DNA from 3 places in the Streptomyces sp. NPDC048507 genome. Region 3 is predicted to be linked to each of the others. Evidence: predicted binding sites of a transcription regulator. Region 3 holds the regulator's gene; each other region holds the start of a gene.

Region 1 (10,095 bases), on a different contig from region 3:
CGCCCAGCGTGATGGCCGTCGCGACACCGGCGATGTTGCCGGTGCCGACGCGGGCCGCCGCCGAGATGGTGAACGCCCCGAACGAGGACACCTGCTTGCGGCCGTCGGCGCGCGGCGGGGTCTTCTCCTTCACCACGCGGAACATCTCGGGCAGCAGGCGCAGCTGCACACCGCGGGACCGGACCGTGAAGTACAGGCCGGCACCGACCACCAGCGGGATCAGCAGGTAGGTCCAGAGGTGGTCGTTGACGGTGACGACCAGGGTGTCCAGGGTGTCCATGCACCGAAGTCTCCCGGGGCCGAAGGCCCCCCGACAGGGACCTTGGTCCGCTCCGGCCGGGCCCGAAGGCCCCCGTGCGCGCCGCCCGTCAGGCCCGCAGCACCCGCAGCCGGGACACCTCGTAGGACATGCGGGTCAGCTCCGGGCCGGGCGCCGGGTGGTAACGGCCCGCGGACACCGAGAGGTTGACGATGAGGTACGCGTACCAGCCGCGCCCGACGCCCCGCCGGTCGGCGAAGACGCGCCTGCCGTTGACCCACCAGACGACGGAGCTGCGGCCGAACTCCACCTTCAGGTCCACCCAGGCACCGGGCCGGACCGACGGATCGCGGTGGTAGCGGTGCGCCTCGCGGACGTGGTTGGACAGCTCCAGCAGGTCGGGGTTGTCGGGGTGGTACTCGAAGACGTCGATCTCCTGGCCGCCGTCGCGCCAGGTCCAGATCGCGGGCCAGGCCCCCGTCTCCAGCGGCAGCCGCACCCGGGCCTCCAGCACGTCACCGGTGCGGACGGTGAACCCCTGGTCGCTGCCCTCGGTGGTCAGCAGCCCGGTGTCCCAGTCGCCGTCGGGGCGCAGGGTGGCCAGGAAGGTCCCGCCGCGGCTGTAGGCGGGGTCGTCGGTGAGGTGGTCGAGCTTGTTGTCGCCCGGGTTGACCGGGCCGCCGTCGGGATAGGCCCAGGAGCGGCCGGCCACCCACTGGGCGGTCGAGGTGAAGTCGGCGGTGAAGACGGGGCTGAGGCGCGGGGCGAGCACGGGCAGGCCCCCGCCGCCCCCGGGGGCGAGGCGGCGGGTCAGGCGCCGCAGCCATCCGAGCGTTTCCGGTTCCATGGGGCGGTTCTGCCCGCCCGGCGGCGCCCCACACCGCCGTTCTCACTGAGAGTAATCGTACGATCGCGCTGCGGCGATGAAGGCGCGGATCAGCTCGGGGGACTTCACCCCGCGTTCGGCCTCGACCCCGCTGGAGACGTCGACCCCCCAGGCGCGGGTCGCGGCGAGGGCCTCCCGGACCGTGTCCGGGGTGAGGCCGCCGGCCAGCAGCCAGCGCCCCTCGGGGGCCGTGAACTGCGCCGACCCCCAGTTCCAGGGCTTTCCGGAGCCCGGGTCGGGGGCGTCGAGCAGGAGCAGATCCTCGCCGTACTCGCCGCAGCGCCGGACGTGCTCGGCGGTGGCCCGCAGCAGGGTGCGCCCGGGGGCGCGCAGGGTCGTGTAGTACGCGGGTTCTTCGTCCCCGTGCAGCTGTACGCCGCGCACGCCACTCTCCTCGGTGAGCCGGCGCACCTCCTCGACGTCCTGGCCGCGGAACACTCCGACGGTCAGCACGCCCTCGGGCACCCGGGCCACCAGGTCGCGGGCGGCACCGGCCCCGATGGTCCGGGGGCTGGCGGCGGCGAACACGAACCCGACGGCGTCGGCCCCGGCCGCCACGGCCACGTCGACGTCCCGCGCGGTCTTCAGCCCACAGATCTTGACGAACGGTCCACTGCTTGCAGTCATGCTCCGAGTCTTCCAAACCGGTCCCCATCGCGGCGATACGTCCCGCCCACCGGGCACCCGGCCCGCGGCCCGGGCCCGCCGGGAACGCCCGAGGGCGGCACCCCGGTCGGGGTGCCGCCCTCGTTCGAGAACAGCCGATCAGCCGGGGCCGATCAGAAGTCCATGTCACCGCCCGGCATGCCGCCGCCCGCGGGGGCACCGGCCTTCTCGGGCTTGTCGGCGATGACGGCCTCGGTCGTCAGGAACAGCGCGGCGATCGACGCGGCGTTCTGCAGCGCGGAGCGCGTGACCTTCGCCGGGTCGATGATGCCCTCGGCGATCATGTCGACGTACTCGCCGGTCGCGGCGTTCAGACCGTGGCCGACGGCCAGGTTGCGCACCTTCTCGACGACGACGCCACCCTCGAGACCACCGTTGACGGCGATCTGCTTGAGCGGGGCCTCCAGCGCGAGCTTGACGGCGTTGGCGCCGGTCGCCTCGTCGCCGGTGAGCTCGAGCTTCTCGAAGACCGAGGAGGCCTGGAGCAGGGCCACGCCACCACCGGCGACGATGCCCTCCTCGACGGCCGCCTTCGCGTTGCGGACGGCGTCCTCGATGCGGTGCTTGCGCTCCTTGAGCTCGACCTCGGTCGCGGCGCCGGCCTTGATGACGGCCACGCCGCCGGCCAGCTTCGCGAGGCGCTCCTGGAGCTTCTCGCGGTCGTAGTCCGAGTCGGAGTTCTCGATCTCGGCGCGGATCTGGTTGACGCGGCCCTGGACCTGGTCGCTGTCACCGGAGCCGTCGACGATGGTCGTCTCGTCCTTGGTGATGACGACCTTGCGGGCGCGGCCGAGCAGGTCGAGACCGGCGTTCTCCAGCTTGAGGCCGACCTCCTCGGAGATGACGGTGCCGCCCGTGAGGATGGCGATGTCGCCGAGCATGGCCTTGCGGCGGTCGCCGAAGCCCGGGGCCTTGACCGCGACGGACTTGAAGGTGCCGCGGATCTTGTTGACGACCAGGGTCGACAGGGCCTCGCCCTCGACGTCCTCGGCGATGATCAGCAGCGGCTTGCCGGACTGCATGACCTTCTCCAGGAGCGGCAGCAGGTCCTTGACCGAGCCGATCTTGGAGTTGACGATCAGGATGTACGGGTCGTCGAGGGACGCCTCCATACGCTCCATGTCGGTGGCGAAGTACGCCGAGATGTAGCCCTTGTCGAAGCGCATGCCCTCGGTGAGCTCGAGCTCCAGACCGAAGGTCTGCGACTCCTCGACGGTGATGACGCCTTCCTTGCCGACCTTGTCCATGGCCTCGGCGATGAGCTCGCCGATCTGGGTGTCGGCGGCGGAGATGGAGGCCGTGGAAGCGATCTGCTCCTTGGTCTCGACGTCCTTGGCCTGCGCCAGCAGGGCGGCGGAGACGGCCTCGACGGCCTTCTCGATACCGCGCTTGAGGGCCATCGGGTTGGCACCGGCGGCCACGTTGCGCAGGCCCTCGCGGACGAGCGCCTGGGCGAGAACGGTGGCGGTGGTCGTACCGTCGCCGGCGACGTCGTCCGTCTTCTTGGCGACTTCCTTGACCAGCTCGGCGCCGATCTTCTCGTACGGGTCCTCGAGCTCGATCTCCTTGGCGATGGAGACGCCGTCGTTGGTGATCGTGGGGGCGCCCCACTTCTTCTCAAGGACGACGTTGCGACCCTTGGGGCCAAGGGTGACCTTGACGGCGTCGGCGAGCTGGTTCATGCCACGCTCGAGACCGCGCCGGGCCTCCTCGTTGAACGCAATGATCTTGGCCATCTGAAGTGGTCCTCCCGGACAGGGGTGGATTGCTCCGGACCGCGCCCGCGCCCGCGACGGACGGCCTGCGGAGCCGGCGGTTCCTTCCCGCCGGACCCGTCGGGCCTCACCGACCCGGTCCTCGTCTTTAGTAGCACTCTCACCTGGAGAGTGCTAACGCCAATGATTAGCACTCGACCCCCGCGAGTGCAAGCGGCTCCGGATGATCCGGGACGGCTTCCGGCCGTGCGGCGGGGCCGCACAACGCACGAGGGGCCCGCATCCCGTGTCCGGGATGTGGGCCCCTCGTGGTGTCTGTGCGTCGGTGGTCGATCGCGCTGGGGACTCAGCCGGCAGCGAGCTTGACCATGTCCGCCTGCGGACCCTTCTGGCCCTGCGAGATCTCGAACTCGACCCGCTGACCCTCTTCAAGGGTGCGGTACCCGTCCATCTGGATGGCGCTGTAGTGGACGAACACATCCGCACCACCGTCGACCGCGATGAAGCCGTAGCCCTTCTCCGCGTTGAACCACTTGACGGTGCCCTGAGCCATGCCTAACTCCCCTATTACTGGCCCTTGCGCGGGTCCGCACTTCGCGGACCCGGGTCAGAAGTTGCGCCGGAACGCCTCGACCGCGGCTGAATGTATCCGCACCGGTGCTGTCTGCGACAGGTCATTCCGACGAGAATTCTGGACACCGGGAAACATTGAAATAGAGTGAAAATTTGGCATATTGCCGGGCAACTCGGGCCCGGCAATCCTCGCCAAAGACCCAAAGGGCGCACCCATGTTGACTCAATGTCAACCCTCGCCGGCCCCGTTCATATGCGGCGGGCAAGAACGGCGGAGGGGACTTCCCCAACCTTACCGCGCCCAATCAAGCAGAATTGCCCCCTCCGCTTATGAGCGGAGGGGGCAATTCACTTTACGTCCGGCGCCCGGAGGGGCAGGAGCGTCAGCCGCCCGCGACGGCCGGGATGATCGAGACGCCGGCGCCGTCGGGCGTCGCCGCCTCCAGGCCGCCCTCGAAGCGCACGTCGTCGTCGTTGACGTAGACGTTCACGAAGCGGCGCAGCTTGCCCTGGTCGTCCAGGACCCGGGCGGCGATGCCGGGGTGGCTGCGCTCCAGGGACTCGATGACCTCGGCCAGGGTCGCGCCCTCGGCCGGGACCTCGGCGACGCCGCCGGTGTAGGTGCGCAGGATGGTGGGGATGCGGACGTTGACGCTCATGGCGCTACCGCCTTTCCGGGATGCGGGGGAAGGGTCAGGCCAGGCCGGCGGCGCGGAACGCGTCCAGGCTGGGGCGGATGGTGGCGCTCTGGCCGCTGTCGGCGGCCACCGCCTCCAGGGTCTTGAGGCCGTCACCGGTGTTCAGGATCACGGTGGTCAGCGACGGGTCGAGCTGCCCGTTCTCGATGAGCTTCTTCGTCACGCCGACGGTCACGCCGCCCGCGGTCTCGGCGAAGATGCCCTCGGTCTGCGCCAGGACCTTGATGGCCTCGACGACCTGGGTGTCGTCGACGTCCTCGACGTAGCCGCCGGTGCGCCGCGCGATGTCCAGGACGTACGGGCCGTCCGCCGGGTTGCCGATGGCGAGGGACTTGGCGATGGTGTCCGGCTTCTGCGGGCGGACCACGTCGTGCCCGGCCTTGAAGGCGGTGGACACCGGGGAGCAGCCCTCGGCCTGGGCGCCGAAGATCTTGTACGGCTTGTCCTCGACCAGACCGAGCTTGATCAGCTCCTGCAGACCCTTGTCGATCTTCGTCAGCTGGGAGCCGGACGCGATCGGGATGACGATCTGGTCGGGCAGCCGCCAGCCGAGCTGCTCGCAGATCTCGTACGCCAGGGTCTTGGAGCCCTCGCCGTAGTAGGGGCGCAGGTTGACGTTGACGAAGCCCCAGCCCTCGCCCAGCGGGTCGCCGATGAGCTCGGAGCAGAAGCGGTTGACGTCGTCGTAGTTGCCCTCGATGCCGACCAGGTCGCCACCGTAGACACCGGCCATGACGACCTTGCCCTGCTCCAGGTCGTGCGGGATGAACACGCAGGAGCGGAAACCGGCGCGGGCGGCCGCGGCGCCGACGGCGCCGGCCAGGTTGCCGGTGGAGGAGCAGGAGAGGGTGGTGAAGCCGAAGGCGCGGGCCGCCTCGACGGCGATGGCCACGACGCGGTCCTTGAAGGAGTGCGTCGGGTTGCCCGAGTCGTCCTTGACGTAGAGCTTGCCGGTGACGCCCAGCTCCTTGGCCAGGTTCGCCGCGTCCACGAGCTTGGTGAAGCCGGGGTTCAGGCTGGGCTTGGAGGCCACGTCCGCGGGGACGGGCAGCAGCGGTGCGTAGCGCCAGATGTTGTCCGGACCGGCCTCGATGGCCGCGCGCAGGGCCTCCGGGTCGCCGAGCGGCAGGTCGTAGGCGACTTCGAGCGGGCCGAAACACTCGACGCAGGCGAAGACGGGACCGAGCTCGAAGCGGGTTCCGCACTCGCGGCAGGAAAGGCCGGTGGCGGGTCCGAGATCGACGGATCCGAGGTTGGCGGAAGTGGCGACAGTCTGTGCAGCCATGACGGCGAGGCCCTTTCTCCTCATCTTCCCCATGGCGCACTTCGCCATGAGACGGAATTGGCACCTTCCCGAGCCGGGGACCTCGCGGGAGTGCGTCGAAAACGCATCGCGAGAACCGACTGGAGGGTTGCCGGGGCTTCAACGGGCCGTGTCCCTCTGCCCCTCTGGATGAGCGGTATGGCACCGGCACACGCGCTCTATGGCGCGCCGGTGCGTTTGTGCGCGGGGACCCCCGGCATGCGGTGGTCCTTCGCGTTGTTCAAGACTGTAACCGAAGGCCCGGGTGGTTGAGACAGCCGTCCGAACGGCGAGATGGATCACATTTCGCCCCAAAACAACGAGTGACGCCGACAGGCAGGGAGTGCTGAGAGTGCTGGATGAGGTGGAGCGCTGGCTGGCAGACCGCTCCTGGTCCGCCGCCGACCGACCGCTCGACCAGCTGCTCGACCGGAAACGGGCGGCCGGGACGACGGTCAGCGTGGTGCTGCCCGCGCTCGACGAGGAGGCCACGGTCGGGCAGATCGTCGAGGTGATCCGGCGCGATCTCGTCGACGGCCTCGCGACCCCCCTGGTGGACGAGCTGGTCGTGGTCGACTCCGGGTCCGTCGACCGTACGGCGCAGGTGGCCGCCGAGGCCGGCGCCCGGGTCGTGCACCGGGACGCGATCCTGCCGCGGATCCCGGCGCTGCCCGGCAAGGGCGAGGTGCTGTGGCGCTCGCTGCTCGCGACGACGGGCGACGTCGTCTGCTTCGTCGACGCCGACCTGCGGGACTTCTCCGCGTCCTTCGTCTCCGGGATCGTCGGGCCGCTGCTGACCGATCCGCAGGTGCAGTTCGTCAAGGCCATGTACGACCGCCCGCTCGGCGACGCCCCGGGCCAGGGCGGTCGGGTCACCGAGCTGGTGGCCCGCCCGCTGCTGAACCTGAACTGGCCGCAGCTGGCCGGGTTCGTCCAGCCGCTGGGCGGCGAGTACGCCGTACGGCGCTCGCTGCTGGAGCGGCTGCCCTTCCCCGTCGGCTACGGCGTCGAGCTGGGCCTGCTGGTGGACGCGCTGCACACGGTCGGCCTCGACGCGCTGGCCCAGGTCGACGTCGGGGTCCGGCTGCACCGGCACCAGGACGGGCGGGCGCTGGGCCGGATGGCCGCCGCGATCTACCGCACGGCCCAGCTGCGGCTCTCGCGCGCGCACCTCGTACGCCCCGAGCTGACGCAGTTCGAGCGGGGGCCGGACGGGTTCGTGCCGCGCACCTACCCGGTGGACACCGAGGAGCGGCCGCCGATGGCCTCGATCGCCGAGTACGCGCGCAGCCGGGTGGCCTGAGCGGCCGGAGATGTGGCGTACGGCTCGGTTTGAGCCGGGGCGGGCCGGGCTAGGTTCGCGGCATGGCTTCTCAGGTACTCGTCGCCGCGAACCGCGGCCCGCTCTCGTACGCCCTCTCCGACGACGGCACGCTCAGCGCCCGGCGCGGCGGTGGCGGGCTCGTCTCCGGCCTGTCGGCGGCCCTCGCGAAGCAGCCGGAGGCCCTCTGGATCTGCGCCGCGCTCTCGGACGCGGACCGGGAGGCGGTGCGCCGGGGGACCTCCGAGCCCGGCGTCCGGATGCTGGACATCGATCCCGCGACCTACGACGGCGCGTACAACGGCATCGCCAACTCGGTGCTGTGGTTCACCCACCACCACCTCTACGACGTCCCGCGCGAGCCGGTCTTCGACGCGGCGTTCCGCCGCCACTGGGAGGCGTACACCGCCTACAACCGGGCCTTCGCCGGGGCGCTGGCCGAGGAGGCCGCCGAGGGCGCCCGCGTCCTGGTGCAGGACTACCACCTGGCGCTGGTCCCGGGGCAGCTGCGCGAGCTGCGCCCCGACCTGCGGATCGCGCACTTCACGCACACGCCCTGGGCGTCGCCGGAGTTCATGGAGATGCTCCCGGACGACGTCCGCTCCGAGCTGGTGTGGGGCATGCTCGGCGCGGACCAGCTGGGCTTCCACGCCCGGCGCTGGTCGGAGAACTTCATCGCGGGGGCGCACGCGAACGACGCGACCGGGGTCGCGGAGCCGTCCCCGGCCCCCGGCGCCGGCCGGGAGGGCGGGGTGGCGCACCGCAGGAAGCGCGCCGACGGCGGCGGGGACGGGCCGGAGCGGTTCACCGAGGTCCGCCGGTATCCGCTCGGCGTGGACGCGGAGGACCTGCGGGCGCTCGCGCACCGGCCGGCCGTGGACGACAAGCTGGCGGCGCTGCGGGCGGAGACCGAGGGCCGCCTGACGATCGTCCGCGTGGACCGCACCGAGCTGTCGAAGAACATCCTGCGCGGCCTGCTGGCCTACCGGGAGCTGCTCACCACGCACCCCGAGTGGCGCGAACGGGTGGTGCACCTGGCCTCCGCGTACCCGTCGCGGCAGGACCTCAAGGCCTACCGGGACTACACGGCCTCGGTGCGGGAGCTGGCGGCGGAGATCAACGAGGAGTTCGGGACGGCCCACTGGCAGCCGGTGCTGGTCTCCGTCGAGGACGACTTCGCGCGGTCCCTCGCCGCGTACCGGATGGCGGACGTGGCGCTGGTCAACCCGGTGCGGGACGGCATGAACCTGGTCGCGAAGGAGATCCCGGTGGTCTCGCAGGAGGGCTGCGCGCTGGTGCTGTCGACCGGGGCGGGCGCCTACGAGGAGCTGAAGGACGACGCCGTCACGGTGAACCCGTACGACGTCAGCGCGACGGCCCGGGCCCTGCACGAGGCCCTGGCGATGCCCCGCGAGGAGCGGGCGGAGCGCACGAAGCGGCTGGCGGCGGCGGCGACGGCGCTGCCCCCGGCGGCCTGGTTCGAGGCTCAGCTGGAGGCGCTGGCGGGGGCCTGAGCGGAGGAGCCGGCGGCGGGGGCGGGGGCGGCGGCGGGGGCGGTGGTGGGGCGTCCCGGCAGGCACAGGGCGAGGGCGCCCAGTACGAAGCCGTAGCAGGAGACCAGGCCGTGGCCGTTGGCCTGGGCGAACCAGAGCGCGAGGCCGAGGACGGGCACGCCGGCGGCGAGCAGCAGCTCCTTGCCGGCCGCCGCGTCCGCGGTCCCGGCGCGGCGGGCCCGCAGGGCGCGCACCAGGAGGGCGGCTGCGAGGGTGGCACCGAGGAAGTAGGTGGCGCCCGAGCTGCCGGCGAAGTTGCGGGGATCGGCGTCGTGGTGGCCGCCGAGGCCGAGCAGCGCGTCGGCGCGTTCCGGCAGCAGGACGCCGGCGAGGAAGAGGACGAGGGTGCGGGGCCCGCCCCAGTACCAGTCGGCCAGGGCCGCCACGGCGGCGAGGGTGGCGATGTTCCACGCGCCGCCGAGCAGGCCGCCGTTCTGCATGAAGACGGCGGTGACGACCCGCCACCACCCGTTCTTCGCGGGGTCGTCGTCGAGCGCGTCCATGGCACCGGACCAGCACAGCTGCGCGAGGACCCCGGCGAGGGCGAGGGCGGTCAGGCCCACCGCCGCCCAGGGGACGCGGCGGCCGCGCAGCGTGCCGCGGCCGAGCAGCTCCAGGCCGCCGTTGAACATGATCACCATCAATGCCGCCGTGGTCGCGTTGAACACGAGTGCGCCCATCGCCGCCACCCCCCTCCGGTCGTCGTGGGATGACAGTAGCGCCACCGGAGCAGACTTTCAAACAGTGTTAGAAAAACCCGTAGACTGGTCCCGTGAAGCTGACGAAGGAACGCATCATCGACGCGGGCATGGCGGAGTTCGCCGAGTCCGGCTACCAGGGCCTGTCCATGCGGCGGGTGGCGCAACGGCTCGACGCGAAGGCGGGCAGCCTCTACTACCACGTGCCCGGCAAGGCCGACCTGGTCCGGCTGATGGCCGACCGGGTGGCCCGCGAGGCCTACGACGCGGGGACCGCCGCGCTGGCCGCGCTGGACCCGGGCGCGGGCTGGCAGGAGCGGGTGGAGGCACAGACCGGGACGCTGCGCGCGGGCATCCGGCGGCACGCCGGGGGCGCGGTGATGTTCGCGGACAGCCCGAAGGTGCTCAGCACCGGGGCGCTCG
Region 2 (10,095 bases), 520 kb from region 3:
GGCGGACAGCAGCGGGACGTTCACGCGGACGTTGCGCGAGATGAGGGAGGAGGTGTCGATCGCGTCAGGCGACATGTCCGACGCGCCCGGCAGCAGCAGCACGTCGTCGTAGGTCAGTCCGAGCGTGGCGAATTTGTCGGGTACTCCGGTCGAACCGCTGTCGGTCATGACACCTTCCCAAATGGTCTTGCTCAGCGCGGATGTCCATGCTAACGGGATCCCGACGCGTCTCATTCCACGACCAAGGTCAAGCAGAAGTTTCGTCGTTTCCTACGAGGATTCCGCCGTTCGGCGGCACCCTCGAAGGCCCCGGACGTCCCGGCGGCCCCCCGCGGCGGGCCTACTGTTCCGCGAGCGCCCGCAGCCGGCTCAGCGCCCGGTGCTGCGCGACCCGCACCGCCCCCGGGGACATGCCGAGCATCTGCCCGGTCTCCTCGGCGGTCAGCCCGACGGCCACCCGCAGCACGAGCAGCTCGCGCTGGTTCTCCGGCAGGTTGGCCAGCAGCTTCTTGGCCCAGGCGGCGTCACTGCTGAGCAGGGCCCGCTCCTCGGGGCCCAGCGAGTCGTCCGGCCGCTCCGGCATCTCGTCGGAGGGGACGGCCGTGCTCCCCGGATGCCGCATGGCGGCCCGCTGGAGGTCGGCGACCTTGTGTGCGGCGATGGCGAAGACGAACGCCTCGAAGGGGCGCCCGGTGTCCCGGTAGCGGGGAAGCGCCATCAGGACGGCGACGCAGACCTCCTGCGCCAGGTCCTCCACGAAGTGACGAGCGTCACCCGGGAGTCGCGACAGCCGGGTCCGGCAGTAGCGGATCGCGAGGGGGTGCACGAAGGCCAGCAGATCGTGCGTGGCCTGCTCGTCGCCCTCGACCGCACGGCGTACGAGCGCGCTGACGGCCCCGGCGTTGCCGCCTTTGGCGGCGCCGGTGGGGCCTGTGGCCGCGGGTGACCCCAGGGCCTCGTCGTCGCGCATCAATCCATGGTGCCTTGGCGCCGGAGCATTCGCGCCGCCGTGGCCCGTGTTGTGCATCGAAGCGTTATGAGCGGGTGCGCCGGAACTCATCATGTGCGCCCTCCCCTCCGCTCGGCCCGAATCGTCGTCCCCGGGGACCCGGGGACTCGACCTCTCCAAGAATGCGGCACACCACCAAGGATGCGGCATCGCGCCCGAAGCGACACGTCCCCCGGATTGTGCCCCGCCAATCCCCGGCGGGTCACCGGATACGACAGGACGTTCGACGGCGGCCCGGGGAACTGCCGCCCCGCCCGCCAGAGGCGGACGGGAGCGTTCCGGACGGCCGCCCGACGGCCGCGGCGAATCAGCGGACGAGGCCCCAGCGGAAGCCGAGCGCCACGGCGTGCGCGCGGTCCGAGGCGCCGAGCTTCTTGAAGAGCCTGCGCGCGTGGGTCTTGACCGTGTCCTCGGAGAGGAAGAGCTCGCGCCCGATCTCCGCGTTGGAACGGCCGTGGCTCATGCCCTCCAGCACCTGGATCTCGCGCGCGGTGAGCGTGGGCGCGGCGCCCATCTCGGCCGAGCGGAGCCGGCGCGGGGCCAGTCGCCACGTCGGGTCGGCGAGCGCCTGGGTGACCGTGGCCCGCAGCTCGGCGCGCGAGGCGTCCTTGTGCAGATAGCCGCGGGCACCGGCGGCGACCGCGAGGGCCACCCCGTCCAGGTCCTCGGCGACCGTCAGCATGATGATGCGGGCGCCGGGATCGGCGGACAGGAGCCGGCGGACCGTCTCGACACCGCCCAGCCCCGGCATCCGTACATCCATCAGAATCAGGTCGGAGCGGTCGGCACCCCAGCGGCGGAGGACTTCCTCGCCGTTGGCAGCCGTCGTCACACGCTCGACGCCGGGCACGGTGGCAACCGCGCGACGGAGCGCCTCTCGGGCAAGCGGGGAGTCGTCGCAGACGAGGACGGATGTCATGACCGCCCTCCGCAGCTGCTGATGCGCGTCACCTTGAGCCTCCAGGCTGGTACGTATCGTCACCTGTGCGGTCGATGCCCTCGGACACCTGTCCGGGAACTTCTCGGTTCAACCGCACTCGCTCTCTCAACGATGGTCACTCGAAAGAGTTACGGGTCGGACGGACACCTTCGGCACTCTACGTGAGGAAGCGATCACGACACGGGAGGCTCAAGCCATCTGTCCTCCATCTGGAGCTATGCCCTATTTGGCGGCTTTTCTTCCGTTTGGCATGTGTCTGAGGCTAGATTCCCAATGAGTCATATTTACATCTACTACGACAGTAGGTGTGGAGACATGGACCGTATCCGCCTCAGTACCGGCACAAGAGGGACTACCCATGGCAGATTTCTCCCGCCTCCCCGGACCGAACGCCGACCTGTGGGACTGGCAGCTGCTGGCTGCCTGCCGCGGGGTCGACAGCTCCCTGTTCTTCCACCCGGAAGGCGAGCGGGGCGCGGCCAGGAGTGCGCGCGAGACCTCGGCTAAAGAGGTCTGCATGAGATGCCCGGTGCGCTCGGAATGCGCCGCGCACGCACTCGCCGTCCGCGAGCCCTACGGGGTGTGGGGCGGCCTCACCGAAGACGAACGCGAGGAGCTGATGGGCCGCGCCCGGCACCGCCTGATCCCCGCCTCGACCACGATCGGCCCCATCGCCCCGCACTGACCGGCTGCCGCCCGACCAACCGAAGGAACGTTTCCTCAACACGGCACACAGCACCGCCACGCCGCGCGTCCGGCCGCACCGCCTCCCCCGGACACCACCGGGCGGAGGGGGCCGCGGTCGGCGCGCGGCGGCCCGCTCAGCGCGCGGCGGCCCGCGCCAGTTCGCCCAGGGTCGCCGCCACCGCCGGCACGCGGGCCAGGTCGGGCAGCGTCAGCGCCACGATCTCCCGCTCCACGGCGGGCTCCACGGCGAGGGTGCTCACGCCCTTGGCCCGTACGGACTCCACCGCCAGCTCCGGCAGCACCGCGACCCCGAGGCCGGCCCCGACCAGGCCGACCACGGCGGGGTAGTCGTCGGTGGCGAAGTCGATGCGCGGGGTGAATCCCACGCCCTCGCAGACCTCCACCAGGTGGCGGCGGCAGCGCGGGCAGCCCGCGATCCAGGGCTCCCCGGCCAGCTCCGCCATGCCGACCCGCTCGGCGCCCGCCAGCCGGTGGCCCTCGGGAACCAGTCCGACGAGCCGGTCGGTCAGCAGCGGGGTGACCACCAGGTCCTCCCATTCGGCGGCCGTCCCGCGCTCCCCGCCGCCGTCGCCCCCGTAGCGGAAGGCCAGCGCCAGGTCGCAGTCGCCCTCGCGGAGCATCTCGACGGACCGCGGCGGCTCCGCCTCGACCAGCGAGATCCGGGTGCCCGGATGCGCGGCGCGCATCGCCGCGAGCGCGGTGGGAACCAGGGTCGAGCTACCGCTCGGGAAGGAGACGAGCCGCACCCGCCCGGCGCGCAGCCCGGCGATGGCCGCGACCTCCTCCTCGGCGGCCGTCAGCCCGGCCAGGATCCCGGCGGCGTGCCGCACCAGCGCCTCGCCGGCCTGGGTCAGCCGCATCTCGCGGCCCGTACGGATCAGCAGCGGGGTGCCGGCCGACTGTTCGAGCGCCTTCATCTGCTGGGAGACGGCGGGCTGGGTGCAGCCGAGTTCACGGGCGGCGGCGGAGAAGGACCCGGTCCCGGCGACAGCGCGCAGGACGCGGAGATGGCGTGCCTCAATCACCCTTCGAGCATAAGCCAGTCTTTGATCCCGGCGCCAATGTCCCGCCACCTCTTTGAGCAGACCCTCCCGACGGCGTCCGTACCCGCCCGGATGTGCCCGCTCGGGTACGGACGCCGATCGGGACGGCGGCTAGGTTGCGCACATGACGACTGCGTTGATTACGGGATCCACGGCGGGCATCGGCGCCGCCTTCGCCCGGCGGCTGGCCGCCCAGGGACACAACCTCGTACTGGTGGCCCGCGACACCGAGCGACTGGCCGAGCAGGCCACCGAGCTGCACGACCGGCACGGCATCGAGGCGGAGGTGCTGGCCGCCGACCTCTCCACGGAGGAGGGCATCGCGTCCGTCGAGACCCGCCTCGGGGACCGTACGCACCCCGTGGACCTGCTGGTCAACAACGCGGGCTTCGGCAACAAGGGCCGCTACCTCGAGGTCTCCATGGCCGACGAGCTGACCATGATCAAGGTGCACATCGAAGCGGTGCTGCGGCTGACCTCGGCCGCGACCGAATCGATGCGCTCGCGCGGACGCGGCGGGGTCGTCAACGTCGCCTCGGTGGCCGCCTTCGTCCCGCGCGGCACCTACGGCGCGAGCAAGGCCTGGGTCGTGCAGTTCACCCAGGGCGCCGCGAAGGACCTCGCGGGCTCGGGCGTGCGGCTGATGGCGCTGTGCCCGGGCTTCGTGCGGACCGAGTTCCACCAGCGGGCGGGCATGGGCACCGACAACATCCCCGGGTGGCTGTGGCTGGACGCCGACAAGCTGGTGGCGGCCGCGCTGGCCGACCTCGCGCGCGGCAAGACCGTCTCGATCCCGGACCCCCGGTACAAGGCGCTGATGGGCGTGGTGAAGCTGACGCCGCGCGCGCTGCTGGGCGGGGTGTCCTCCCGTACGGGCCGCAAGTACGGACCCCAGTAGCCCCGCCGACCGGGTGAAATCTCCCTAAACTGGACGTGTCCCATCCACCGCGGGAGGCGACGCGATGACATTCGTACAGGTGATCGATTACGAGACCACGCGGTTCGAGGAGATGAACGCGCTCATCGACCGCTACGCGGAACAGACCAGCGGCAGGCGCACGGTCACCCACACCATGATCGGCCGGGACCGGGACGAGCGGACGCACTACGTGGACCTCGTCGAATTCCCCTCCTACGAGGAGGCCATGAGGAACTCTCACCTGCCGGAGACCGACCGGATGTTCCGCGAGATGGTCGCCCTCTGCGAGGGGATGCCCACCTTCATGAACCTCGACGTGGTCCGCGACGAGTACCTCAACAAGCTCGTCGCGAACCGGTTCTTCGAGGAGATCGCGGTCAAGGGTGACTTCGACGTCATCGAGGAGTGCGTCGCGGCCGGCTACGTCAGCCACGAGATGATGGACACGGAGGGCCGGGGCAACGGCCGGGACGGGCTGCGGCGCACCATCTCGATGTGGCGCGACGCCTTCGACTTCACCTTCTCCGTGACGCGCCAGATCGCCGAAGGGGACTGCGTCACCACCCTGTGGGACTGGCGCGGCACCCACCGGGGCGAGTTCATGGGCCTGGCCCCGACCGGCCGGGAGGTCTCCATGTCGGGCTGCTCGACCTGCCGGATCGAGAACGGGCAGATCGCGGAGGACTGGTGGTACTACGACGCCCCGGGGCTGATGCGGCAGATGGGCATGGCGCCCGGCCACCCGTACTGACGCGGCACCGCGGCGCCGGATCCCGCCGGGGCACGCGAAAGGCCCTGGTCACCCCCGCTCGGCGGCGGTGACCAGGGCCTTCTCACGCGTCAGGCGGCGTCAGCCTCAGTGGCTGTGGCCGTGCCCGTGGCCGTGACCGGCCTCGGCCTCTTCCTCGGCCGGCTTCTCGACGACCAGGGTCTCGGTCGTGAGCAGCAGGGAGGCGATGGAAGCGGCGTTCTCCAGCGCGGAGCGGGTGACCTTGACCGGGTCGATGACGCCGGCCTTGACCAGGTCGCCGTACTCGCCGGTGGCGGCGTTGAAGCCCTGGCCCTTGTCGAGCTCGGCGACCTTCGAGGTGATGACGTAGCCCTCGAGGCCGGCGTTCTCGGCGATCCAGCGCAGCGGCTCGACGGCGGCGCGGCGGACGACGGAGACGCCGGTGCCCTCGTCGCCGGTCAGGCCGAGGTTGCCCTCCAGGACCTTGACGGCGTGGACGAGCGCGGAGCCACCGCCGGAGACGATGCCCTCCTCGACCGCGGCGCGGGTCGCCGAGATGGCGTCCTCGAGGCGGTGCTTCTTCTCCTTGAGCTCCACCTCGGTGGCGGCGCCGACCTTGATGACGCAGACGCCGCCGGCGAGCTTCGCCAGGCGCTCCTGCAGCTTCTCGCGGTCCCAGTCGGAGTCCGTGGACTCGATCTCGGCCTTGATCTGGTTGACGCGGCCCGCGACGTCAGCGGTGTTGCCGCCGCCGTCGACGATGGTCGTGTCGTCCTTGGAGATGGTCACGCGGCGCGCGGAACCGAGGACGTCCAGACCGGCCTGGTCGAGCTTGAGGCCGACCTCCTCGGCGATGACGGTGGCACCGGTGAGGGTGGCCATGTCCTGGAGCATCGCCTTGCGGCGGTCACCGAAGCCGGGGGCCTTGACGGCGACCGCGTTGAAGGTGCCGCGGATCTTGTTGACGACGAGGGTGGAGAGCGCCTCGCCCTCGACGTCCTCGGCGATGATCAGCAGCGGGCGGGAGCCGCCGGCCTGGATGACCTTCTCGAGCAGCGGCAGGAGGTCCTGGATGGAGGAGATCTTGCCCTGGTTGATCAGGATGTACGGGTCGTCGAGGACGGCCTCCATACGCTCCTGGTCGGTGACCATGTACGGCGAGAGGTAGCCCTTGTCGAAGGCCATGCCCTCGGTGAACTCCAGCTCCAGGCCGAAGGCGTTGGACTCCTCGACGGTGATGACACCGTCCTTGCCGACCTTGTCCATCGCCTCGGCGATGAGCTCGCCGACCTGCGAGTCCTGCGCGGAGAGCGCGGCCACGGCGGCGATGTCGGACTTGTCCTCGATCGGGCGGGCGGTCGCGAGGAGCTCCTCGGACACGGCCTTGACCGCGGCGTCGATGCCCTTCTTCAGGGCGGCCGGGGAAGCACCCGCGGCGACGTTGCGCAGACCCTCGCGGACCAGCGCCTGGGCCAGCACGGTGGCGGTGGTGGTGCCGTCACCCGCGATGTCGTTGGTCTTGGTCGCCACCTCCTTCACGAGCTGGGCGCCCAGGTTCTCGTACGGGTCGTCCAGCTCGACCTCGCGAGCGATGGTGACACCGTCGTTGGTGATGGTGGGAGCGCCGAACTTCTTGTCGATGACGACGTTGCGGCCGCGGGGGCCGATCGTCACCTTGACCGTGTCGGCAAGCTTGTTGACGCCGCGCTCGAGGGCGCGACGGGCGTCCTCGTCGAACTTGAGAATCTTCGGCATGGGAGCGGTGTTCCCTCTCGTTGCGATCCCCGGCCGCTCACCGCGACCGCCTGGAACGAACTACGCCCCTCGCCGCCCGGCATCAGCAGGGGTGACCAGGGGCGTAGCTCAAACAAAACTTGGAGAAGTGACTTACTTCTCGACGATCGCGAGCACGTCGCGAGCCGAGAGGACGAGGTACTCCTCGCCGTTGTACTTCACTTCGGTGCCGCCGTACTTGGAGTACAGGACGACGTCGCCGACGGTGACGTCGAGCGGCAGACGGTTGCCGTCCTCGAAGCGACCGGGACCGACCGCGAGGACGACGCCCTCCTGGGGCTTCTCCTTCGCGGTGTCCGGGATGACCAGGCCAGAGGCCGTGGTCTGCTCGGCGTCGAGCGGCTGGACCACGATGCGGTCCTCAAGCGGCTTGATGGCAACCTTGGAGCTGGTGGTCGTCACGATCCGACCTCCCCCTTCGGAGATCCGGGGTTAACTGTCTGGGGTGGCGACCAGGTCGATCCGTCGTCGCGGGTGCCGGACCTGCCTGTCGCTGCGTTGGCACTCACCGGTGGCGAGTGCCAGGTGCGACACTATTCCGGCGATTAGCACTCGGTCAAGCGGAGTGCCAATTCAGCTGCGCGCGGCGTCGGGTTCCGGCCGCTCCCCGGCCGCTCCCCTGCCGCTGCCCGGCCTCGCTCTGCCGCCGCGGACCGCGGTCCGCGGACGGCGCGGGGCCGCCTGAGTACCCGTACTCAGGCGCCGGCGGCCGCCCCGGGACCACACTGCGGCCATGACGACGACAGGGAACGGGCGCGGCGGGCCGGGCTGGGCCGCGGACATCGCCGCCGCCGTGCTGCTGACCGTACTGGAGGCGGTGGCCATCGCCGCGGGACTCTACGTCTCGGCCTTCGCCGCCTGGGACCCCGGCGGCTCCGACGACGGTCGCGCACGCCGGGTCCTGATCTGGGTGCTGGGCGGGCTCGTGCTGGCGGCCGTGATCACCGCCGTCGTCTCCGGGCGCGCCTTCCGCCGCCGGGCGCCCGTCACCGGATGCGTCCAGGCCCTGGTGTGCGCGGCGATCCTGCTGGGCACCGCGGCCATCGCCGTCGGGTCCCGCGACGAGCTGCGGCCGGCACCCGCGCCGGGGCCGCGGTACGGGGGGACGTACGGGCAGTGCTTCAGCGGCGGGGACAGCCACGAATGCCCGGGCGGGTGACCGGGCCGGGGTCCGGGCGGGTAGACCGGGCCGGGGTCCGTGTGCGGAGCGGTACGTCCGGGTTGGGCGGTGTACGTGGGTTGACCGGTGTGTGACGGTTGGCCCGTGTGTGGCCGTCGGCCCGTGTGTGACAGTTGAGCCGTGCGCATCCTCGTGGTCGAAGACGAAGACAACCTGGCCGAGTCCCTCCGCCAGGGCCTGTCCGCCGACGGCCACCGCGTCGAGGTCGCCCGCGACGGCCACCGGGGACTGGAACTGGCCCTCACCGGCGGGCCGTACGACGCCGTCCTGCTCGACCTGATGCTCCCCGGCCTCGGCGGCGCCGAGATCTGCGCCCGGATGCGCGCCCACGGCGACCCCACCCCCGTCCTCATCCTGACCGCCAGGGACGGCGAGTACGACGAGGCCGAGGGCCTGGACGCGGGCGCCGACGACTACCTCACCAAACCGTTCTCCTTCGTCGTGCTCGGCGCCCGCCTGCGCGCCCTCGCCCGCCGCGCCGCCGCCCCCGAGCCCGCCGTCCTGCGCGCGGGCGACCTGGTCCTCGATCCGCAGGACCGCCGCTGCCGCCGGGGCGAGCGCGAGATCGAACTCACCGCGCGCGAGCTCGGCGTGCTCGCCTGCCTGATGGAGCGCCCCGGCCGGGCCGTCGCCAAACAGGACATCCTCGACGAGGTCTGGGACGCGCCCCACGGCATCGACCCGAACATCGTCGAGGTCTACGTCTCCTCGCTCCGCAAGAAGATCGACGTCCCCTTCGGCCGCCGCTCCATCCTCACCGTCCACGGCACCGGCTACCGGATGGCCCCCGACGGTGGTTAGCAGCGTCCGCGCGCGGGCCGCCCTGGCCGCCGCGCTCGCGATGGCCGCCGTCCTGGCCACCGGCGGACTGTGGCTGTTCACCCTCACGCGCACCAACCTCCTCGACAACACCACCGGCCGCACCGAGCTCGCCGCGCGGAAGGTCGCCGCCCAGCTCGACACCCGGACCCTGCCGGCCGGCGGCCGGCTGCCCGCGCCCGAGAGCGGCGTCGACCTGGTCCTCGTACGGGACGCGGCCGGACGGACGCTCGCCACCAGCGGCGGCCCCCAGGACGTCCCCGGCCTCGCCGGCCTGCGGCCCGCCCCCGGCCAGGACTCCCGCGCGACCGTGCTCCCGCCCGCCCGTCCCGGCGCGGAACGGCGCACGGCGGTGGTGGTCACCACCCCCGGGCCGCCCGGCGCGCACGACCCGCGCGCCCCCTACTCCGTGTACGCGATGACCGTGCTCAGCGACGTCGACGACGCCACCCGGGCCACCGCCCTCGGACTCCTCGCCGGCGCACCCCCGCTGATCGCCTTCAGCGCGGCCCTCGCCTGGTGGGTCACCGGGCACGCGCTGCGCCCCGTCACCGCGATCCGCACCGAGCTGGCCGCCGTCACCGCGAGCGAACTCGACCGGCGCGTCCCCGACCCCGGCGGCGCCGACGAGATCGCCCGGCTGGCCCGTACCGTCAACGACACGCTCGACCGGCTGGAGCGCTCCGACGCCCGCCAGCGCCAGTTCACCGCCGACGCCTCGCACGAGCTGCGCAACCCGCTGGCCGCCGTCCGCGCCCGGCTGGAAGTCGCCCTCGCCCGCGAGCACCCCGACCGGGAGTCGGTCGCCGCCGCGCTGGCCGACACCGAACGGCTCCAGCGGATCGCCGCCGACCTGCTGCTGCTGGCCCGGCTCGACGGCGGACCCGCGCCCCGCCCCGCCGAGCCGGTGGACCTGTTGCTGCTCGCGGCGGAGGACGCGGCCCGGCGGCCCG
Region 3 (10,095 bases):
CATCGGGAAGACCCGCCGCTTGCCGAAGCGGTCCTCCAGGGTCACGGTGCCCGCCTCGCAGCCCACCACGGCCCCGCAGAAGTCGGTGCCCGCCACCTCGACGACCAGGTCGGGGTCGGCGGGCACCTCGGGCACGGGCCGGGCGCGCTTCCACTGCGGGGTCAGGTCGGGGGAGTACTCACGCATCCGGCCGACGATAGGAGAGCGGCCCCGCTCACGCCTCCGACACGCCGAACCGGGCCGCCAGTGTGGCGCGTTGCGCACGGACGAAGCCGGCGTCGACCACCGCTCCGTGGCCGGGCACGTACAGCGCGTCCTCCCCGCCCAGGGCGAGCAGCCGGTCCAGGGCCGCGGGCCACTGTCCGGGCACCGCGTCCGGGCCGGCCTGGGGCTCGCTCGACTCCTCCACCAGGTCCCCGCAGAACACCGTCTCCCGCTCGCCGGGCACCAGTACGGTCAGGTCGTGCTGCGAGTGCGCGGGCCCGAGGTTGGCCAGCAGCACCCGGGCGCCGCCCAGGTCCAGGGTCCGTTCGTCCGACACCGGGTGCTGCGGCGCCCGCGTCAGGGCGGCCGCCCCGGCCGCCTCCGTCGCGTCCAGGCCGTGCCGGCGGGCGCTCGCGGACAGCTCCTCGCGGCCGCCCGGGGTCCCCAGGAGCCGGTCCAGGCCGACGGCCCCGTAGAACGATGCCTCCGGGAAGGCGGGAGCACCCAGGACGTGGTCGAAATGTCCGTGTGTGAATGCGATATGGGTCACGCTCCGGCCGGTCAGCCGCTCCGCTTCCGACCGCACCAGCGCCCCCTCGCGCACGCACGAACCGGGGTCGATCAGGAGCACCGACTCGTCCCCCACCACCAGTCCCACCGTGCAGTCCCACACCGGAAGCCGTCGGCGTCCGACGCGTCCGGTCAGCCGTTCCCAGCCCGCCTCTTCCCAACGTACGTCCATGCGGCGACGCTACCCTGGCGGGCCGCCCTTGCCCGGGGCGCACTACCCACCCGTACACTGACCGGGGGATCTCTGGCACTCGGGCGCTCAGAGTGCCAACGAGGGGACCAGCGGGACCGGCCGGGCCAGCCAGACCGGCGGACCGGCCACAGACCGACGACCGACAGACCGACCGCATCCGGAGGTGTGCGCGATGCTCAGTGAACGCAGACTCGAAGTGCTGCGCGCCATCGTCCAGGACTACGTCGGAACGGAGGAGCCGGTCGGCTCCAAGGCCCTCACCGAGCGGCACCGGCTCGGCGTCTCGCCCGCGACCGTGCGCAACGACATGGCCGTGCTGGAGGAGGAGGGCTACATCGCCCAGCCCCACACCAGCGCGGGCCGGATCCCCACCGACAAGGGCTACCGCCTCTTCGTCGACCGCCTCGCGGGGGTCAAGCCGCTGTCCACGCCCGAGCGAAGGGCGATCCAGAACTTCCTCGACGGGGCCGTGGACCTCGACGACGTGGTCGGCCGGACGGTGCGGCTGCTCGCGCAGCTCACCCGGCAGGTCGCCGTCGTCCAGTACCCCTCGCTGACCCGCTCCACCGTCCGGCACGTCGAACTGCTGTCGCTGGCCCCGGCCCGGCTGATGCTCGTGGTGATCACGGACACCGGGCGGGTCGAGCAGCGGCTCGTCGACACCCAGACCCCCTTCGGCGAGACCTCCGTCGCCGACCTGCGGGCACGGCTCAACAGCCGGGTCGTCGGCCGTCGGTTCACCGACGTGCCGCAGCTCGTGCAGGACCTTCCGGAGTCGTTCGAGACCGACGACGACCGGGCGACCGTCAAGGCCGTCCTGGCGACGCTCCTCGAAACGCTGGCCGAGGAGGCGGAGGAGCGGCTGATGATCGGCGGCACCGCCAACCTCACCCGCTTCGGACATGATTTCCCCCTGACGATCAGGCCGGTGCTCGAAGCGCTGGAGGAGCACGTCGTGCTCCTCAAGCTGCTGGGCGAGGCCAGTGAGTCGGGGATGGCCGTACGCATCGGTCACGAGAACGCTTACGAGGGGCTCAACTCCACGTCGGTCGTCTCGGTCGGCTACGGTTCGGGCGGCGAAGCAGTCGCCAAACTCGGCGTGGTCGGACCGACCCGCATGGACTACCCCGGAACGATGGGAGCGGTACGCGCAGTGGCACGTTACGTCGGACAGATCCTGGCGGAGTCGTAAGTGGCCACGGACTACTACGCCGTACTCGGCGTGCGCCGCGACGCTTCCCAGGACGAGATCAAGAAGGCCTTCCGGCGCCTCGCGCGTGAACTCCACCCGGATGTGAATCCGGATCCGAAGACGCAGGAGCGCTTCAAGGAGATCAACGCGGCCTACGAGGTGCTCTCGGACCCGCAGAAGAAGCAGGTCTACGACCTCGGCGGCGACCCGCTGTCCTCCTCGGGCGGCGGTGGCGCCGGCGGCTTCGGAGCCGGCGGCTTCGGCAACTTCTCCGACATCATGGACGCCTTCTTCGGCCAGAGCCAGCAGCGCGGACCGCGCTCGCGGACCCGCCGCGGCCAGGACGCCATGATCCGGCTCGACCTGGAACTGGACGAGGCCGCCTTCGGGACGACCAAGGACATCCAGGTCGACACAGCCGTCGTCTGCACCACCTGCTCGGGCGAGGGCGCCGCCCCCGGCACCTCCGCGCAGACCTGTGACATGTGCCGCGGCCGCGGTGAGGTCTCGCAGGTCACCCGGTCCTTCCTGGGCCAGGTCATGACCTCGCGCCCCTGCCCGCAGTGCCAGGGCTTCGGCACCGTGGTCCCGACCCCGTGCCCCGAGTGCGCGGGCGACGGCCGGGTCCGCTCCCGCCGCAGCCTGACGGTCAAGATCCCGGCCGGCGTCGAGAACGGCACCCGGATCCAGCTCGCGGGCGAGGGCGAGGTCGGCCCCGGCGGCGGCCCCGCCGGCGACCTGTACGTGGAGATCCACGAACTGCCGCACCCGACCTTCCAGCGCCGCGGGGACGACCTGCACTGCACCGTCACCATCCCGATGACGGCGGCCGCGCTCGGCACCAAGTGCCCGCTGGAGACGCTGGACGGCCTGGAGGAGATCGACATCCGCCCCGGTACCCAGTCCGGCCAGGCCATCCCGCTGCACGGGCGCGGCGTCACGCACCTGCGCGGCGGCGGCCGCGGAGACCTCATCGTGCACGTCGAGGTCACCACCCCCGCCAAGCTGGACGCCGCCCAGGAGGACCTGCTGCGCCAGCTCGCGAAGCTGCGCGGCGAGGAGCGCCCGACCGGCCAGTTCGCCCCCGGCCAGCAGGGCCTGTTCAGCCGCCTGAAGGACGCCTTCAACGGCCGCTGAGCCACACCGAACGGCACGTACGAGCCCGGTCCGGGGACGCCCCGGACCGGGCTCCGTGCTTCCCTCACGGGGGGAGGGAAGCGGACTATGCCAGGCGAATTGCCGTGATTCGGTGCGGTGCGCCGGACGTGGCACGATGCAGTCCATGTCCTCCGCACCGAACGGTCTCCACCAGTACCCGATCGTGCAGGCCCCCATGGCGGGCGGGGTCTCCGGCCCGCCCCTCGCCGCCGCCGTGTGCGAAGCCGGCGGCCTGGGCCACCTCGCCGGCGGCTACAAGACCGCCGACGGCATGTACCAGGAGATCAAGCAGCTGCGCGGACTCACCCGCCGGCCCTTCGGCGTCAACCTCTTCCTCCCGCAGACCGGCTACGTCGACCCCGCCGCCGTCGAGGCCTACCGCGGGCAGCTCGCCGGCGAGGCCGCCTGGTACGGGGTCTCGCTCGCCGAGGAGGACATCATCGGCACCTGCGACGACGGCTACGAGGCCAAGCTCGCCATCCTCCTGGAGGACCCGGTCCGGGTCGTCTCCTTCACCTTCGGCTGCCCCGCCCCCGAGGTCCTCGCCCGCCTGCGCGCTGCCGGTACCCACACCGTCGTCACCGTGACCTCCGTAGAGGAGGCCCGCACCGCCCAGGAAGCGGGCGCCGACGCCGTCTGCGTCCAGGGCGTCGAGGCGGGCGGCCACCAGGGCACCCACCGCGACGATCCGGAGACCGACGGCACGGCCGGCGTCGGCCTGCTCTCGCTGGTCGCGCAGGTGCGCGAGGCCGTGGCGCTCCCGATCACCGCCGCGGGCGGCCTGATGCGCGGCGCGCAGATCGCGGCGCTGCTCGCGGCGGGCGCGGAGGCGGCGCAGCTCGGCACGGCCTTCCTGGTCTGCCCGGAGTCCGGCGCGCACCCCCTGCACAAGAAGGCGCTGACCGACCCGCTGTTCGGGCACACCGAACTCACCCGGGCCTTCTCCGGACGCCCCGCCCGGGGTCTGGTCAACCGCTTCATGCGGGAGCACGGACCGTACGCCCCGGCCGCCTACCCGCAGGTCCACCACATCACCGCGGGACTGCGCGCGGCGGCCGCCGCGGCGGGCGACCCGCAGGGCATGGCCCTGTGGGCGGGACAGGGCCACCGGCTGGCGCGGGCCCTGCCCGCGGGAGCGCTGGTGGAGGTGCTGGCGGCCGAACTGGCCGAAGCACAGAGCGCGTTGAAGGTGTTGCAGATGAGGAGAGCGTCATGACGGCCCCCGTGTTCGTGGTCGAAGAGGTCCCCGCGGGGCCCGAGTTCGTACTGGACGGCCCCGAAGGCCGGCACGCGGTGTCGGTCAAGCGGCTCACCCCGGGCGAGGAGCTCGTCCTCACCGACGGCCGCGGGCACTGGGCGGACGCCGTCGTCCGGGCCGCCGAGGGCAAGGACCGGCTGGTCGTCTCCGTCACCGCGACCGCCGAGGAGCCCGAGCCGGCCGTACGGATCACCGTGGTGCAGGCGCTGCCCAAGGGCGACCGGGGCGAGGTCGCCGTCGAGACGATGACGGAGACCGGCGTCGACGCCATCGTCCCCTGGCAGGCCTCCCGCTGCATCACCCAGTGGCGCGGGGAGCGCGGGGCGAAGTCACTCGCCAAGTGGCGCGCCACCGCCCGGGAGTCGGGCAAGCAGTCCCGCCGCGTGCGGTTCCCCGAAGTGGACGAGGTCCTGTCCACCAAGCAGGTCGCCGCCCTGCTGGCCGGGGCGGACCTGGCCCTGGTGCTCCACGAGGACCGGGAGACCGCCTCGCAGGCCCTGGCGACCGCCCCGCTGCCCGCCTCCGGCTCCGTGGTGCTCGTCGTCGGCCCCGAGGGCGGGGTGTCGCCCGAGGAGCTCGCCGCCTTCGCCGCGGCCGGGGCCCACCCGTACCGGCTGGGGCGCTCGGTGCTGCGGACCTCGACGGCGGGGACGGCCGCGACCGCGGTCCTGCTGGCGCGCACCGGCCGCTGGTCGTAGTCCGCTACAGGGAGCCCGACGGCCGGGGCGCGGACGGTTACGATGCCCGGACCGATCAACGACACGGGAGGCACGGCCATGGCCGGGGAACCGCAGGCGGACTGCCTGTTCTGCAAGATCGTCGCGGGGACCATCCCGGCGACCGTGGTCCGCGAGACCGAGACGACCGTCGCCTTCCGCGACATCAGCCCGCAGGCGCCGACGCACGTCCTGGTCATCCCCAAGGCGCACTACCCCGACGGCGCCTCCCTCGCCGCCGCCGAGCCGGCCGTCGCCGCCGACGTGCTGCGCGAGGCCGGACAGGTCGCGGCCGACGAGAAGATCGTCGACCACGGCTACCGGGTCGTCTTCAACACCGGTGCCGGAGCCGGGCAGACCGTCTTCCACGCCCACGCGCACGTCCTCGGCGGCCGCGGCCTCCAGTGGCCCCCCGGATAGCACGTGTCCGTACGAGAGTTCGTGGTCCTGGGCACCGCCAGCCAGGTACCCACCCGGCACCGCAACCACAACGGTTACCTGCTGCGCTGGGACGGCGAGGGCATCCTCTTCGACCCGGGCGAGGGCACGCAGCGCCAGATGCTGCGGGCCGGGGTCGCCGCGCACGACATCAACCGGATCTGTGTCACCCACTTCCACGGTGACCACAGCCTCGGCCTGGCCGGGGTGATCCAGCGGATCAACCTCGACCGGGTCCCGCACCCGGTGACCGCGCACTACCCGGCCTCGGGGCAGAAGTTCTTCGACCGGCTCCGCTACGCCACCGCCTACCGGGAGACCGTCCGGCTGCGCGAGGAGCCGGTGGAGCGGGACGGGATCCTGGCCGAGGGGCCCCCGTACCTCCTGGAGGCGCGCAGGCTCTCGCATCCGGTGGAGTCCTTCGGCTACCGGGTGACCGAGCCGGACGGCCGCCGGATGGTTCCGGAGCTGCTCGCCCGGCACGGGATCAAGGGCCCCGACGTGGGCCGGATCCAGCGCGAGGGGCGGCTCGGCGAGGTCACCCTGGAGGACGTCAGCGAGCACCGGGCCGGGCAGCGGTTCGCCTTCGTCATGGACACCCGGCTCTGTGACGGGGTGGACGAGCTGGCGCGGGGCTGCGACCTGCTGGTGATCGAGTCGACCTTCCTCGACGCCGACTCCGCGCTGGCCCGCGACCACGGGCACCTCACCGCGGGCCAGGCGGCGCGGGTGGCGCGGGACGCGGGCGTGCGGCACCTGGTGCTGACGCACTTCTCGCAGCGCTACCCGGACCCGTCGGAGTTCGAGCGCGAAGCCCGCGCGGCCGGCTTCGAGGGCGAGCTGACGATCGCGGCGGACCTCGTACGGGTCGCCGTGCCGAAGCGGCCGTAGGCCCCCGGCCCCGCCCCGGGGCCGTGAGCCCCCGGCCCCGCTGCGCCGCCCGGCCCCCGTCCGGCGGCTCCCCGGCCGCCTCCCCGCCCGGCGCGGGGCGTGACGGGGCACGAGCGGACGGTGATGTACGTCACACTGGGTTTCGCTCCTGCCGGGCACGGGCAGGGCTCGCAGCTTTCCACCCATGAACCGCAAGCAGAAACGACACTTCAACGGGGAGCACATCGTGACCAGTCGGGACAGCCGCACCATCCGCCCGGGCAAGCTGGACCCGCTGGGCCCGCTGCGCGACCCCCAAGACCCGGGCTGCGACGTCTTCCTGACCGGCACGGTCTTCCTCGACATCATCTTCACCGGCCTCGACTCCGCCCCGGTGCGCGGTACGGAGTCCTGGGCGCGCGGCATGGGGTCCAGCCCCGGCGGCGTCGCCAACATGGCCACCGCCCTGGCCCGGCTCGGCCTGCGCACCTCGCTGGCCGCCGCGTTCGGCGACGACCACTACGGCGAGTACTGCTGGGACGCCCTCGAACAGGGCGAGGGCATCGACCTGTCGATGTCACGGACCGTCCCCGGCTGGCACAGCCCCGTCACCGTCTCCATGGCCTACGAGGGTGAGCGCACGATGGTCTCCCACGGCCACGAGGCCCCACCCCCCACCGGGCCCGGCCCCTTCCCCTGGTGTCCGGCGCAGACCCGGGCCGCCGTGGCCTCGCTCGCGGCCGGACCGGCCGAGGGCTGGGTCGCCGAGGCCGCCCGCCGGGGCTCGCGGATCTTCGCCGACGTCGGCTGGGACGACACCGGACGCTGGGACCTGGCCGCCCTGCCCGACCTCGGCCACTGCGAGGCCTTCCTGCCCAACGCCGGCGAGGCGATGCGCTACACCCGGACCGAGTGTCCGCGCGCCGCGGCCCGGGCCCTCGCGGAGAAGGTCCCGGTCGCGGTGGTGACCATGGGTGCGGAGGGCTCGTACGCGGTGGACGCCCGCACCGGGGAGACGGCCGAGGTCCCGGCGATCGCGGTGGACGCCCTGGACCCGACCGGCGCCGGGGACGTGTTCGTGGCCGGGTTCGTCACCGGCAGCCTGGCGGGCTGGCCCCTGGCCGACCGGCTCGCCTTCGCGGGGCTGACCGCCGCGCTCTCGGTCCAGGAGTTCGGCGGCTCCCTCTCCGCCCCGGGCTGGCCCGAGGTGGCCCACTGGTGGCGCACCGCCCCGGAGGCCCTGCGCGGCCGCTACGCCTTCCTCGACGCCCTGCTGCCCCCGGGCGCCACCCCCGCCGCGCGCCGCCGCGCGGTACCCACCATCGGCTTCCGCCACCCCGTCTAGGCCGTCTCGCCCGGCCCGGCCCCGGGCCGACCGCGTCCCGTACGGGAACGGCGGGGGAACACCCGGGGGCCGGACCGGAAAACCCCTCGGGGAAGCCCCGGCGTGGACGTACCCTTGGTACTCCGGAGGTCGACGACCCGAGCGGCCCCTCAGCGGGAGGTATGCGCAGGCCACAGTGCCGGCCCATGACTCAGACACCGACAGCCCACACCCCCGCGCCGGGCCAGGCGCGAGCCCACTTCACCGTACCGGCGACGCACCCGATGGTGACGGTGCTCGGCTCGGGCGACGCGCTGCTGCGCGTGATCGAGAAGGCCTTCCCGAAGGCCGACATCCATGTTCGGGGCAATCAGGTCAGCGCGATCGGACCGGCCGACGAAGTCGCCCTGATCCAGCGCCTGTTCGACGAGATGATGCTGGTGCTGCGCACCGGGCAGTCGATGACGGAGGACGCAGTGGAACGCTCGATCGCCATGCTCAAGGCGAACGGCACCGGCGGTGGCGAGGCGGAGACCCCGGCCGAGGTGCTCACCCAGAACATCCTCTCCAGCCGCGGGCGCACCATCCGCCCCAAGACCCTGAACCAGAAGCGGTACGTCGACGCGATCGACAAGAACACGATCGTCTTCGGCATCGGCCCCGCCGGTACCGGAAAGACCTACCTCGCCATGGCCAAGGCGGTCCAGGCCCTGCAGTCCAAGCAGGTCAGCCGGATCATCCTGACCCGCCCGGCGGTCGAGGCGGGCGAACGCCTCGGCTTCCTCCCCGGCACCCTCTTCGACAAGATCGACCCGTACCTGCGCCCCCTGTACGACGCCCTGCACGACATGCTGGACCCGGACTCGATCCCCCGCCTGATGGCGGCGGGCACCATCGAGGTCGCCCCCCTCGCCTACATGAGGGGAAGGGCGCAGCCGGTCTTCACGAAGGTCCTGACCCCGGATGGCTGGCGGGCCATCGGCGACCTCCGGGTCGGTGACCTCGTCGTGGGGTCCGACGGTGAGCCGACACCCGTCCTCGGGGTCTACCCGCAGGGCGAGAAGGACATCTACCGCGTCACGGCCCAGGACGGCTCCTGGACGCTCTGCTGCGGCGAGCACCTGTGGACGGTCCGCACGGCGTCGGACAAGCGCCGGGACAAGCCGTGGCGGGTCCTGGAGACCAAGGAGATGATCGGCGGCCTCCGGGCGGCGCACGCGCGCCGCTACGAACTGCCGATGCTCACCGCCCCGGTCGCCTTCCCCGAGCGCGAGGTCCCGATGGACCCCTATGCTCTGGGACTCCTGCTGGGCGACGGATGCATCACCGGTTCCACGACGCCCTCCTTCTCGACGGGGGACGAGGAACTCGTCCGGGCGCTCGAGGCCGCGCTGCCCGGTGTCACCGCCCGGCACAGGGGCGGTCCCGACTACGTGCTCAACAGGGTGAAGTCGCCCGGAGACGTGGTCACGCTGGAGAACCCGGTCACCAGGGTCATGCGCGAGCTGGACCTGCTCGGCTCCCGCTCGCATTCCAAGCACGTCCCCGACGACTACCTCTTCAACACGCAGGACGTGCGCCTCGCGGTGCTCCAGGGGCTGCTCGACTCCGACGGGGGCCCGGTCACCCAACGGGACCGCAGCTGCCGGATCCAGTATTCGACCACGTCGATCCTCCTGCGGGACGATGTGATCGCCCTCGTTCAGTCCCTCGGCGGGGTGGCCTACACCCGGCGCCGTGCGGCGGAGGGCCGCGAGCAGGGCACCGCCCTGGCGGCCCACCGGTACGACGCGCACATCGTGGACATCAGGCTCCCGGAGGGCGTCGAACCCTTCCGCCTCAGCCGCAAGCGGGAGACCTACCACGCGGCCGGCGGCGGTGGGCGCCCGATGCGGTTCATCGACTCCATCGAGCCCGCGGGGCGCGAGGAGGCCGTCTGCATCCAGGTGGCCGCGGAGGACTCGCTGTACGTCACGCAGGACTACCTGCTGACGCACAACACCCTCAATGAGGCCTTCGTGGTGCTCGACGAGGCGCAGAACACGACCACCGAGCAGATGAAGATGTTCCTGACCCGGCTCGGGTTCGATTCGAAGATCGTGATCACCGGTGACGTCACGCAGGTGGACCTGCCCGGCGGGGCCCGCAGCGGTCTGCGGCAGGTGCAGGACA

What was found. The regulator HrcA, encoded in region 3, represses chaperone genes, less so after heat shock. The targets are predictions, from matches to a motif close to TTNGCACTCNGNNNNNCNGAGTGCNAA.
Region 1: a site for HrcA is predicted at 3,714-3,740, ahead of groL (chaperonin GroEL). Genes of this name have one in related genera too.
Region 2: a site for HrcA is predicted at 7,689-7,715, ahead of groES (co-chaperone GroES). Genes of this name have one in related genera too.

The regions. Positions count from the first base shown of each region.
Region 1 covers NZ_JBICWZ010000013.1:73,411-83,505, forward strand. The annotation lists gene ACGFXC_RS28975 (alanine/glycine:cation symporter family protein) at 1-280, opposite strand, end outside; gene ACGFXC_RS28980 (beta-glucanase) at 369-1,106, opposite strand; gene ACGFXC_RS28985 (phosphoribosylanthranilate isomerase) at 1,149-1,772, opposite strand; gene groL (chaperonin GroEL) at 1,925-3,547, opposite strand; gene ACGFXC_RS28995 (cold-shock protein) at 3,873-4,079, opposite strand; gene ACGFXC_RS29000 (MoaD/ThiS family protein) at 4,483-4,758, opposite strand; gene thrC (threonine synthase) at 4,793-6,082, opposite strand; SAM riboswitch class I at 6,100-6,257, opposite strand; gene ACGFXC_RS29010 (glucosyl-3-phosphoglycerate synthase) at 6,453-7,403, shown strand; gene ACGFXC_RS29015 (trehalose-6-phosphate synthase) at 7,466-8,935, shown strand; gene ACGFXC_RS29020 (hypothetical protein) at 8,908-9,654, opposite strand; gene ACGFXC_RS29025 (TetR/AcrR family transcriptional regulator) at 9,747-10,095, shown strand, end outside.
Region 2 covers NZ_JBICWZ010000003.1:711,781-721,875, forward strand. The annotation lists gene guaB (IMP dehydrogenase) at 1-168, opposite strand, end outside; gene ACGFXC_RS12320 (sigma-70 family RNA polymerase sigma factor) at 341-970, opposite strand; gene ACGFXC_RS12325 (response regulator transcription factor) at 1,317-1,928, opposite strand; gene ACGFXC_RS12330 (WhiB family transcriptional regulator) at 2,308-2,634, shown strand; gene ACGFXC_RS12335 (LysR family transcriptional regulator) at 2,771-3,682, opposite strand; gene ACGFXC_RS12340 (SDR family NAD(P)-dependent oxidoreductase) at 3,825-4,598, shown strand; gene ACGFXC_RS12345 (ester cyclase) at 4,663-5,370, shown strand; gene groL (chaperonin GroEL) at 5,476-7,104, opposite strand; gene groES (co-chaperone GroES) at 7,237-7,545, opposite strand; gene ACGFXC_RS12360 (DUF6234 family protein) at 7,877-8,302, shown strand; gene ACGFXC_RS12365 (response regulator transcription factor) at 8,444-9,124, shown strand; gene ACGFXC_RS12370 (sensor histidine kinase) at 9,117-10,095, shown strand, end outside.
Region 3 covers NZ_JBICWZ010000003.1:194,986-205,080, reverse strand. The annotation lists gene ACGFXC_RS09995 (DUF3097 domain-containing protein) at 1-186, opposite strand, end outside; gene ACGFXC_RS09990 (MBL fold metallo-hydrolase) at 215-946, opposite strand; gene hrcA (heat-inducible transcriptional repressor HrcA) at 1,140-2,159, shown strand; gene dnaJ (molecular chaperone DnaJ) at 2,160-3,296, shown strand; gene ACGFXC_RS09975 (nitronate monooxygenase) at 3,442-4,533, shown strand; gene ACGFXC_RS09970 (16S rRNA (uracil(1498)-N(3))-methyltransferase) at 4,530-5,273, shown strand; gene ACGFXC_RS09965 (histidine triad nucleotide-binding protein) at 5,352-5,711, shown strand; gene ACGFXC_RS09960 (ribonuclease Z) at 5,715-6,620, shown strand; gene ACGFXC_RS09955 (carbohydrate kinase family protein) at 6,805-7,944, shown strand; gene ACGFXC_RS09950 (PhoH family protein) at 8,130-10,095, shown strand, end outside.